DNA from 3 places in the Psychrobacillus sp. AK 1817 genome. Region 3 is predicted to be linked to each of the others. Evidence: riboswitches for the same ligand, from Rfam matches in the RefSeq annotation. Region 3 holds a riboswitch; each other region holds the start of a gene.
The links. A riboswitch is a leader RNA that binds a small molecule or an ion and turns the genes downstream of it on or off. The one in region 3 is predicted to bind cobalamin.
Positions count from the first base shown of each region.

Region 1 (3,285 bases), 410 kb from region 3:
TTTAAATAATCATGAAAATCTGCAATATATATCTATAGGGGTAATTTTAAATATTGATGACTCTATTTTAACTTTTATTGAAGATTTACCCCTCTGTGCATATGAGAGAAATGACAATGGCGCATTCTACAAAATAAATGATTATGATTGGGAGTCCTACTTAAGTGAATAAGCTTGGACATAGATTTAGGAGGTAATTGCGTTGAATATTACTCAATTAAAACAATCACTATTTAAACGAGCTACGATTTTTGAAACAGGAGGATCTCGGCCGACGGAAGAATTGGGAGAGAGCTGGATAGGAAATGTTATGTGGGGTAGCGGAGAAAATAAATCTCCTCAGTTTGAACCAATATGTACTATATTTCTAAAGAATTTACCTTATGTACCGAAGGAGCTAAAAAACATTCAGTTAATCTCTGTTTATATGGATTTTAATGTATATAATCATTTAATTGAAGAAAATTTAGCTTCTTTTTTTAAGATAAATTGTTTTACTAATATTAATGAAATACAAAAGATAAATGAACAATCTTCAAGAATGAAGTCTTTTCCATTAAAACCAATATTAGTTGAGAACGATACCCCAGCATGGGATTCAGAAGATATAGAACCAGAAATTCAAGATGAAATTTTACGTCTTGAATTGGAGAGTGATATAGAGTATTACGACGATATCGTCGAAAATATTTATCCCATGCACAAGGTTGGTGGATATCCATCCTATACACAGAGCGGAGTCTCATATGGTGAAGATTATCCGTTTGTCTTTCAGATAAGCTCTGATGCCAAGGCGCAATTCAATATAGTAGATAGTGGCAGTTTTTATTTTTTCTACAATCAAGATAAACAAGATTGGATTGTGTACTGCGATTTTTATTAATAGTCCAGTGATTACTCATAGATTACAAGGTTAAGGAATTAATGTTTCGCTAAACTCGGAAAATTGCTTGATATTAATTTATTTCTCGAATTTCTCTTCTAGTCTCCATCTCGACAACATTTAATTATAAGGTATAATAAATGCAAAGCAGCAATGGAATATTTTTTGCGTAAAGGTGCTCTAGTTACGGATTGCTAGAGTTAAAAGGGAAGCTGGTTAAAGTCCAGCGCGGTCCCGCCACTGTTAGTGATGCATATGCATCATAAGCCAGAAAACCTGCCCTTACGTGCATACCCATTACCTACGCGGATAGGTCTGGTGTAGGTCAGCTATCGGTATTTTGTGGCAGATTTATACCTATCTATCTCTCATCCTAGGATGGGAGATTTTTTATTGATTTTAGGAGGAATGAAGGATGAAAAAGTTTTGGTTAATTATAGGAATGACCTTGCTTGTGTTAGTTGGATGTAATGAGCAAGAGACACTTCCATCAGAAAAAGAAGATAGTTCAGAAATTGGAAATTCAGAAACTGCATTTCCGCTTACATTGACGGATGCTGTAGGCCAAGAAATCACATTAGAGGAAGTTCCGAAGACCATTATTTCCATGATTCCAAGTAATACGGAAATTCTATTTGCATTAGGGCTTGATGAGGAAATTGTCGGCGTTAATGATTACGAGAGTTATCCAGAGGAAGCCTTAGAAAAAGAAAAAATTGGTGGCATGGAGTATAACATTGAAAAAATTATCTCTTTGAATCCAGATATTGTCTTCGCTCATGAGTCCGTAGTAGGAATGGCTGACGCTGGGTTACAACAGCTACGAGATTCTGGTGTAAAGGTTTATGTAGTACAGGATGCAAAGGATTTTAACTTAACCTATACATCCATCGAGCAGATTGGTCGTGCAACAGGCAAGAATGAGGAAGCACAGGCCATTATAAAGGATATGAAGGCAAAGGTTGACGAAATTCAAGAAAAAGTTTCAAAAGTAGAAACAAAGAAAACAGTTTTTGTAGAAACCTCAGATGTGCCTGAGATCTATACTCCTGGTAATAATACATTTATGCAAGAAATTCTAACGATGGTCAACGCAGAAAATATCATGGCTGACCAAGAGGGCTGGTTCCAAGTCAGCCCAGAAGAAATTGTAAGTCGTAATCCTGATGTTATGTTAATCACGTATGATTACGTGGATGGCATTGTTGAAAAGGTCAAGCAACGTGATGGTTTCGATACAGTGACAGCTATTAAAAATAATGCAGTAGTACAAGTGGATGAGGATACCACAAGTCGCCAAGGTCCACGTTTAGTAGAAGGTTTAGAGGAAGTGGCGAAGGCTATCTATCCGGAGGCATTTAGTGAGTAAATCAATGATCGGTTACATCCTGTCACTGGCTACGTTGGCTGTAGCCATTTGGCTAGGTGTATCGGTCGGATCTGTAAAGGTGCCGATCAGTACTTTATGGGATACAGGAACAGATGCGATTGCAACTAATATAGTATGGAAGATTCGCATGCCGCGGGTTATACTCGCAGGATTAGTCGGAGCATCCCTGGCAATAGCGGGAGCGGCCTTTCAAAGCCTGCTTAAAAACCCACTAGCCGACCCTTATACACTGGGAGTGTCGTCCGGAGCATCTGTTGGTGCAGTGGCTACACTCTTTTTTGGAATTTCGGTACCTTTCTTAGGAATGTTCACCTTGCCTGTTTTCAGTATGGTAGGGGCATTAGTTACAATGCTCATCGTTATTTCCTTCGCAAGGCTAGTAGATCGCGCGATGAAAATGGAAACGATTATTTTAACAGGTATTATATTTAGCTCATTTCTTGGCTCAGTCATTTCCTTAATGATTGCTCTGACAGGTGAAGAGCTACGGCAAATTATTGGTTGGCTGTTAGGCAGTGTATCTATGAGGGGCTGGAGCTATGTTCAGATGGCATTGCCATTCATGGTAATCGGTTCCCTATTACTATGGTTAAATCGTAGGGAGCTAAATGCCATGCTCTTTGGAGAAGAACGAGCACAGCATCTAGGTGTGGATGTAAAGAAGCGTAAAATGATGATATTAATTGGTGGGTCAATGCTTACAGGCACAGCCGTATCAGTGTCTGGAACCATTGGTTTTGTTGGATTGGTAGTGCCACATATGACTAGACTTTTATTTGGCTCCGATAACCGGCACGTGCTTCCTTTGAGCTTTATAAATGGAGCTTCTTTATTGATCATTTGTGATCTTGTATCCCGTACGATTATTTCTCCAACAGAGCTTCCAATAGGGGTAATTACTGCGTTTATAGGGGCACCTGTTTTTGCTTTTATCTTCTTTAGACAACGTAAAAAAGGAGGCGCTTAACTTGCTAGAAGTAAAAAATATTTCTGGTGGCTACGATCAAAAGCT
Region 1 covers NZ_CP031739.1:1,838,562-1,841,846, reverse strand. Annotated here, with positions in the region: gene D0S48_RS09180 (immunity protein Imm33 domain-containing protein) at 1-172, shown strand, start outside; gene D0S48_RS09175 (DUF1963 domain-containing protein) at 203-883, shown strand; cobalamin riboswitch at 1,040-1,182, shown strand; gene D0S48_RS09170 (ABC transporter substrate-binding protein) at 1,299-2,252, shown strand; gene D0S48_RS09165 (FecCD family ABC transporter permease) at 2,257-3,240, shown strand; gene D0S48_RS09160 (adenosylcobinamide amidohydrolase) at 3,242-3,285, shown strand, end outside.
Region 1: linked by a shared signal. The riboswitch ahead of D0S48_RS09170 (ABC transporter substrate-binding protein) and the one ahead of D0S48_RS11105 (ribonucleoside-diphosphate reductase subunit alpha) in region 3 are both predicted to bind cobalamin.

Region 2 (3,285 bases), 310 kb from region 3:
TTAATGCTACCACTATACTGAAGCTACCAATAAAAAGACCGATATATATCGTTCGCAGATCCTGATAAATTGTACTTTTATTTAGAAAGTGAAGTATTGCAAATGACACGAGTACTATCACCAGCTGAATACCACCAGTCAATAACACTAGCTGTTCATTTGGCAAACTGGTTATTCTAGCCATCTCCAGTAGATGGGTAAGCCACAAACGATCAAAGCCCTCGCTATAAAAACCTATAAACAGAGCAATTAGAAATAGCATTCGCAGGATAAAGCTTGCTTTTGAATAATGAATGATTTTCCCTAAACTCTCTTTCATTGTCTCCAATGTATTAATTCTTTCAGTTATTTTTATTGGTTTAAAATGATTCTCTTTCATAAAAATTATAAGAAAAATAGCCAAGCCTATCATACATACGCCTCCCATAATAATAGGAAGATTAATCATGTAGTAACCGGTTAAAATACTTAACGGAATGGCAATTAATTGACCCAAATTTCCAGCCTTAGCTCCCCTCATATATGCTAAAGAGGCCTTCTCTTCTCCTATTTCATCTGCAATCCAAGCTTGCTGTGATCCGCTTGTAAAGGTATAGCCTATCCCCCATGCCACCTGGGCCAATAAAACCGTTATAAAATAAGGAAACAAACCCTCCAATAAAAAACCCGTCCCTATCAAAAAATAACCAATAATAATGGACAGCTTCCGGCTTTTTAAGTCAGATATGACGCCTGTTGGAATTTCAAAAAGAAATACGGTTAGCTCTAACACAGTTCCCACTAAAACAAGCTGCAACGGATCCAGCTTAACAACGCTTACTTGGTACAACAGATTGACTGTAAATATATAAGTAAAAAATAATTGCGATAGAAAGCAAATATGAATATACAGCCGATACGAATCTTTCATTCTAATCATTTCCCTCACCTCTCTATTGATTATAAAAAGGGAAACCATCGGCCGCTTATCCAAATTTGCTATAATGAATACCTTTCTTTATGTTATAGTGAAAGAACAATTAAATAATGTGTAGATTTAGGTGTTCTTTTGTTAGCAAGAGAACTTAAAAGGGAAGTTCGGTGAAAGACCGACGCTGTCCCGCAACTGTAAATGGGAGCGATTCTTTATAAACCACTGTAAGGTTACTACGGGAAGGAAAGAAGAGCGATGAACATGAGCCAGGAGACCTGCCTATTTCAAGTACACACCACAAGCCTACGCGGATAGGGGGTGTTAAGTGCAGCTATGTACAAGCAATAGCTTGAAAATACTGTCGTACGAAAAACATAATAAAATCACTGGAGCTATTGGGCTCCTGTTTTCAGCGTGGATTTTATTGAGTTTCCAAGCGTACTGACCATTAAATCATACTAACTAGCATCTTCTTTTTTATAAAAGAGGATGCTTTTTTATGTTAAAGGCGAAAGGATTTTGAAAATGAGAAAAGAGAATTTTATTGAACAATATAAACAAGTATTAATGACAAATTATGTTGCAAGTACATCAATATCTCTACAGTCTATCTATGATGAAATGAAAAAAGAAATTGAACTTAGTTCAACCTGGAGTATGAACGAAAAAAATATTTTTCTTCAAAATCTCATTGATGCCCATCATCAGATTAAAAATGAAATTTCAGGGAAATTGGAGGAATAAGTAAGGCGCATTCGCACGCTTCCAAAATGGTTTTGCCAATATTAACTTTGAAAAAAAGAATATATCTAAATTCTAGCTCCATGAACCCAGTGTTCAATTTATTTGGTTCGTCCAACAATCATCATTCATTGTATCTATTTATCAAACCAAAAGGCTCTCTTCTAGGAGTGGCAGGCGGAGACTACAGTGGAGGATCGCAAGCCACGGGTACCGCTCGCCGCGCCGAACGCATCCGCCTAAAGCTAAATCAAGCATGTCCCGAGTCATTTCAATACAAGTAGGATCTTAATTAAGGATATAAAAAACGAACCAAATGAGATTAATCATGTGGTTCGTTTTTTTGATTTAAAGGTCTTGGTAATCCCTTTGATATTTCCCGCCGTCTTTAACTTCTGAATGGTACAAAGCTTTAAGAGCAAAGCTTTTTTCTAGGTCATGCTCCTTCATTACTTCCTTCAATCTTTTTGCTAAGTCAGGACTAAATTTTACTAGCTCTTCCATTTTAGATTTTGAATATTGCATATCGTTACCTCCCTACTATCATTGTTCATACAGTATAGCACTTGTATAAAATACATACGAAAAAATAAAGGTTTTTCGAGTATCTCCTTTTTGGAATTCTTTCTAAACAAAATGCCCCTCACTTGCGTATTCTGCCCCAGATTTTCTTAACAACATATAGTCACCTTTTTTTCATTTTTACATAAAGTACTTTGACAATTCAAAAAATAAGTGTTAACCTATTGAACAAATATTTCCTTAAGGAAATTTATTATCATAAAAGAAAATAATATTTTTTTAGTCTAAAAGTTTCCTTAAGGAAATACTTTATAACAAAGGAAAAGGAGTGTGCTAAGTGAAAAAGATCTTATTTTTATTTATTGTGGCTGTTTTATTGGTTGGCTGTGGTAACAATAACGCAGGGGGTTCTGGGGAAGAAAAACCACTTGTCGTTACAACTACAGGGCAAATTGCAGATGCCGTAAGGATAATTGCTGGAGATTCTGTGGAGGTAAAATCCTTAATGGGCCCTGGTGTAGATCCACATCTTTATAAGGCTACTCAAGGCGATTTACAAGTATTAGAGGATGCAGATATTATTTTTTATAATGGTCTAGCTCTTGAGGGGAAAATGAGTGATATTTTTGAAAAAATGAAGAAGGACAAATCTGTAGTGGCTATTGGAGAAGTAGTTCCGAAAGATAGAATCTTAAATGACGAGGCTCATCCAGAATTATTTGATCCACATATTTGGTTCGACATTGAGGTTTGGAAATTGGCTACACACGAAATCACAAAATCACTTACGGAGGAATTTTCCACTGATGGAGATCAGTTTGCAGAAAACGAAAGAAAGTTCTTTGAGGAACTAGATGAGCTAAATGGTTGGACGAAGGAACGCATTAGCGAAATCCCCGAAGAGCAACGGGTTCTTGTTACCGCTCATGACGCCTTTAATTACTTTGGTGAAAGCAATGGGATGGAAGTTCGAGGATTACAAGGTCTTAGTACAGATGCTGAATACGGTCTAAAGGATATACAGAATATCGTTAATTTCTTAGTAGAACAAAATATTAAAGCGGTCTTTATCGAATCCAGTGTGTCAGACAAAGCCATGAATGCTGTAA
Region 2 covers NZ_CP031739.1:2,560,559-2,563,843, reverse strand. Annotated here, with positions in the region: gene D0S48_RS12735 (MFS transporter) at 1-919, opposite strand, end outside; cobalamin riboswitch at 1,022-1,211, shown strand; gene D0S48_RS12730 (hypothetical protein) at 1,439-1,657, shown strand; gene D0S48_RS20660 (hypothetical protein) at 2,003-2,179, opposite strand; gene D0S48_RS12725 (metal ABC transporter solute-binding protein, Zn/Mn family) at 2,514-3,285, shown strand, end outside.
Region 2: linked by a shared signal. The riboswitch ahead of D0S48_RS12730 (hypothetical protein) and the one ahead of D0S48_RS11105 (ribonucleoside-diphosphate reductase subunit alpha) in region 3 are both predicted to bind cobalamin.

Region 3 (3,285 bases):
TCATATAAATTATCAGCAAGCTCTACTGCTTCCTCTGATTCCCAACGAATTTGCTTAAGGGCAAGTAAATGATGCCAACCAAACGTTCCAAGTCCAATTCCACGATACCTTGCGTTTGTGCGCTCTGCCTGTGGCACTGGAATCATGTTCATATCTATAACATTGTCTAACATTCTTACCTGGATGTTTATCAATCGTTCTAGTACATCCTCTGGTACTGCTTTACCTAAATTAATAGAAGAAAGGTTACAAACTACGAAATCACCAGGTTTTCTACGAGTTACAATCACATCGTCCTCTAGCTGGATGGATTCAAATTCAGTGGCACTTTGGTTTTGAAAAATTTCCGTACAAAGATTACTACTATAAATCATTCCAACATGCTTGTTTGGATTACGGCGATTCACTTCATCTCTATAAAACATAAATGGGACACCCGTTTCTAACTGGGATCGCATAATTCGCTTCATCAAATCTATTGCTGGAACTGTTTCTCGTGAAAGGCGATGATCCATTACACATTCTTCATACTTTTCTCTGAAAGAACCATCTCCACGTTTTTCATCATAAAAGTCTTCTAATGAGTAACCTTTGAGCTGACGAACCTCGTGAGGGTCAAACAAATGCCATTCTCCTCTTGCATCAACCTTTTCCATGAACAAATCTGGCAAGCATACACCAGTAAAAATATCATGTGCTCGAAGTCGTTCATCGCCATTATTTAGTCTTAAATCTAAAAATGTAAATATATCTTTATGCCACACATCCAAGTAAACAGCTACTGCACCTTGACGTTGGCCTAGCTGATCTACGCTGACAGCTGTATTGTTTAGTTGCTTTATCCATGGAAGAACCCCACTAGACGCTCCCACAAAACCTCTTATAGAAGAGCCACGGCTACGGACCTTGCCCATATAAACGCCTATTCCTCCTCCAAATTTAGAAAGTGTGGCTATGTCTGTGTTGCTATCATAAATTCCTTGTAGACTGTCATCAACCGTGTCGATAAAACAGCTAGAAAGCTGCCCGTGTGGCTTTCCTGCATTAGAAAGAGTCGGAGTAGCAACCGTCATATATAAATTGCTCATCGCCCAATAGGCTTCTTTAATTTTTTCTATGCGGTTTTCTTTTTCGTCCTTCATTAGCGTCATTGCAATAATCATCCAGCGTTCTTGTGGCAATTCTACAATAGTCTTATCAAAATCCTTCGCTACATAACGATCTAAAAGCGTTTTTAAAGCTATATATGTGAAGAGGAAGTCTCTTTCAGTAACGAGGATTTCTGCTAATTGCTCTAATTCCTCTGTAGAATAGGTTTCTATGATACGAGAATCATAAATTCCCTTAGCCGATAGCTTTTGAACGTTATCTGCAAACTTTGTATAGACTGCATCTGCCGTTGTATTTCTTCGTTCCGCTTGTTGCGAATATACTTCTGCTAAATAGATTCGAGCCGCCACAAATGTCCAATAAGGTTCATGTTCATCAAGAAAGCTCAGCGACTCTAAGGACATGGCTTTAGACCAGCTGGCAATATTGCCCTCTGGGTGTTTTTGTAGCCACTTGTCATGTGACCTCCTTAATGGTGCTATCTTTTCTTCCCCAAACTCCTGTGTTAATTGGTATAGTACCTGTTGTTTTTCTGTGTTTGAAATAGTGGTCATTTAGAATTCCTCCCTGTCTTTACATAACAAAAAAGCGATGGCTCTAGCCTCTTCGGCTGAGTCATCGCTCACGATTTTAAAGTAGGAAACAACAAGACGTATCGTTCGTTCAAAGATAGAGTCTCTCGCCCCCACCTCTCAACCCCCGAAGAAAGTGTTGCTTCACCGATAAACAGGCAGGTCTACTGGCTCGTGTTTCTTCCTTCTGCTGGCCTTCCCACGAAAAATCGCAGTGGCATATTCAACAGTCGTCCACACTTACAGTTGCGGGGACAGCTTCGGTATTTCACCGAATTCCCTTTTAAACCATAACGGTACCTTTTCATCGTATAAATACTATATATTGTGTTTTGATTACTTATATACCCTAACATATTGTGTTTAAACTTGTACATAGGTAAAAAGACTAGACGTTTGATACACAGCTTTATTTCTGTACATTAAACTAATTTCATATCCCTTTAATCGCTCTTTCTAATCTCTATTCTATATAAATTTTATAAGCTTTCGTAGCCGTATTATGAAAACTTACTTTCGTATTTATTCATACAGGCTTACCTTGCAGCTTTACCTTCTTTTTCTTAGCTTTCATATGACCGCTCCAGGAGAGGTTTGTACCCATTCGAAGAATCATTTCCAAGGGACCTCGTTTGAATACCTTCAAGTAGTAGTAGCTACCTATACATTGTAGAACAAAAATTACAAAGCCCAGCAAGACACTATTTAGCATGCCCAAAGAGCCAAATTGTCCTAAACCGTATCCGTAATAGATAAAAGTACAAATAACACTTTGCATAATGTAATTTGTTAAAGAAAGTTTCCCAACACTTTCAAAACCAATGAAAACCTTGTTACCTGAGAACTTTATAAATAGGATAGCAAATATACCAATATAGGATATACACAGTAATTGTGTACCCATTTGTAATAGAACTGCTGTCCAATTTGTTTCTTCTCCAATAATAGCGATAGATTTTAAAAGTAAACTAATTGGCAAAAGAGCCATACTTAATATATACCATTTTTGTTCTCGTTCCATGTGTAGAAATAAGCCACCCTTTGCAGCTGCCATACCAAACAAAAACATCGGTGACGTCAACAATGGTCCAAACAAAAGCATAAACAAGCTAAAAAATACTTTTTCCCCTTCACTTTCAAAATACAGTGGATCCTCTGTATTTCTGTGTTGCTTAATTTCCTCATAAGAGCCATTTTGATAGACTTCATTTGTAGTTTCTATGTATAATGATTGCTTTTCCAACTCTTCCTTACTTTTTTCTTCCATTCCATAACTAAGAGCACCAGTCAATACAAACAAAACAGTTCCCCATATAATTAAAGTTTTCTTTTTTCTATTTAAAAAAAGTAATAGGAATAATCCCATTAACCCGTAAAAGGCTAGAATATCCCCTTCCCATAAATAGGTTGAATGAAGTAAACCTAGAATAAAAAGAAATATAAAACGTCTCCATAAATGCCTTTTTACTTTTCCGTTCTTTATTTTAATTGATTCTGCTAGTTTTATTAATGAAAAACCAAACAAAAAAGTGAATATCGGCATAAAACTACCTTCTACTGCTATTTTAAGAATAGCATAAATAGTCTTGTCTGTGGCAGAAGC
Region 3 covers NZ_CP031739.1:2,251,420-2,254,704, forward strand. Annotated here, with positions in the region: gene D0S48_RS11105 (ribonucleoside-diphosphate reductase subunit alpha) at 1-1,664, opposite strand, end outside; cobalamin riboswitch at 1,822-2,001, opposite strand; gene D0S48_RS11110 (DUF418 domain-containing protein) at 2,209-3,285, opposite strand, start outside.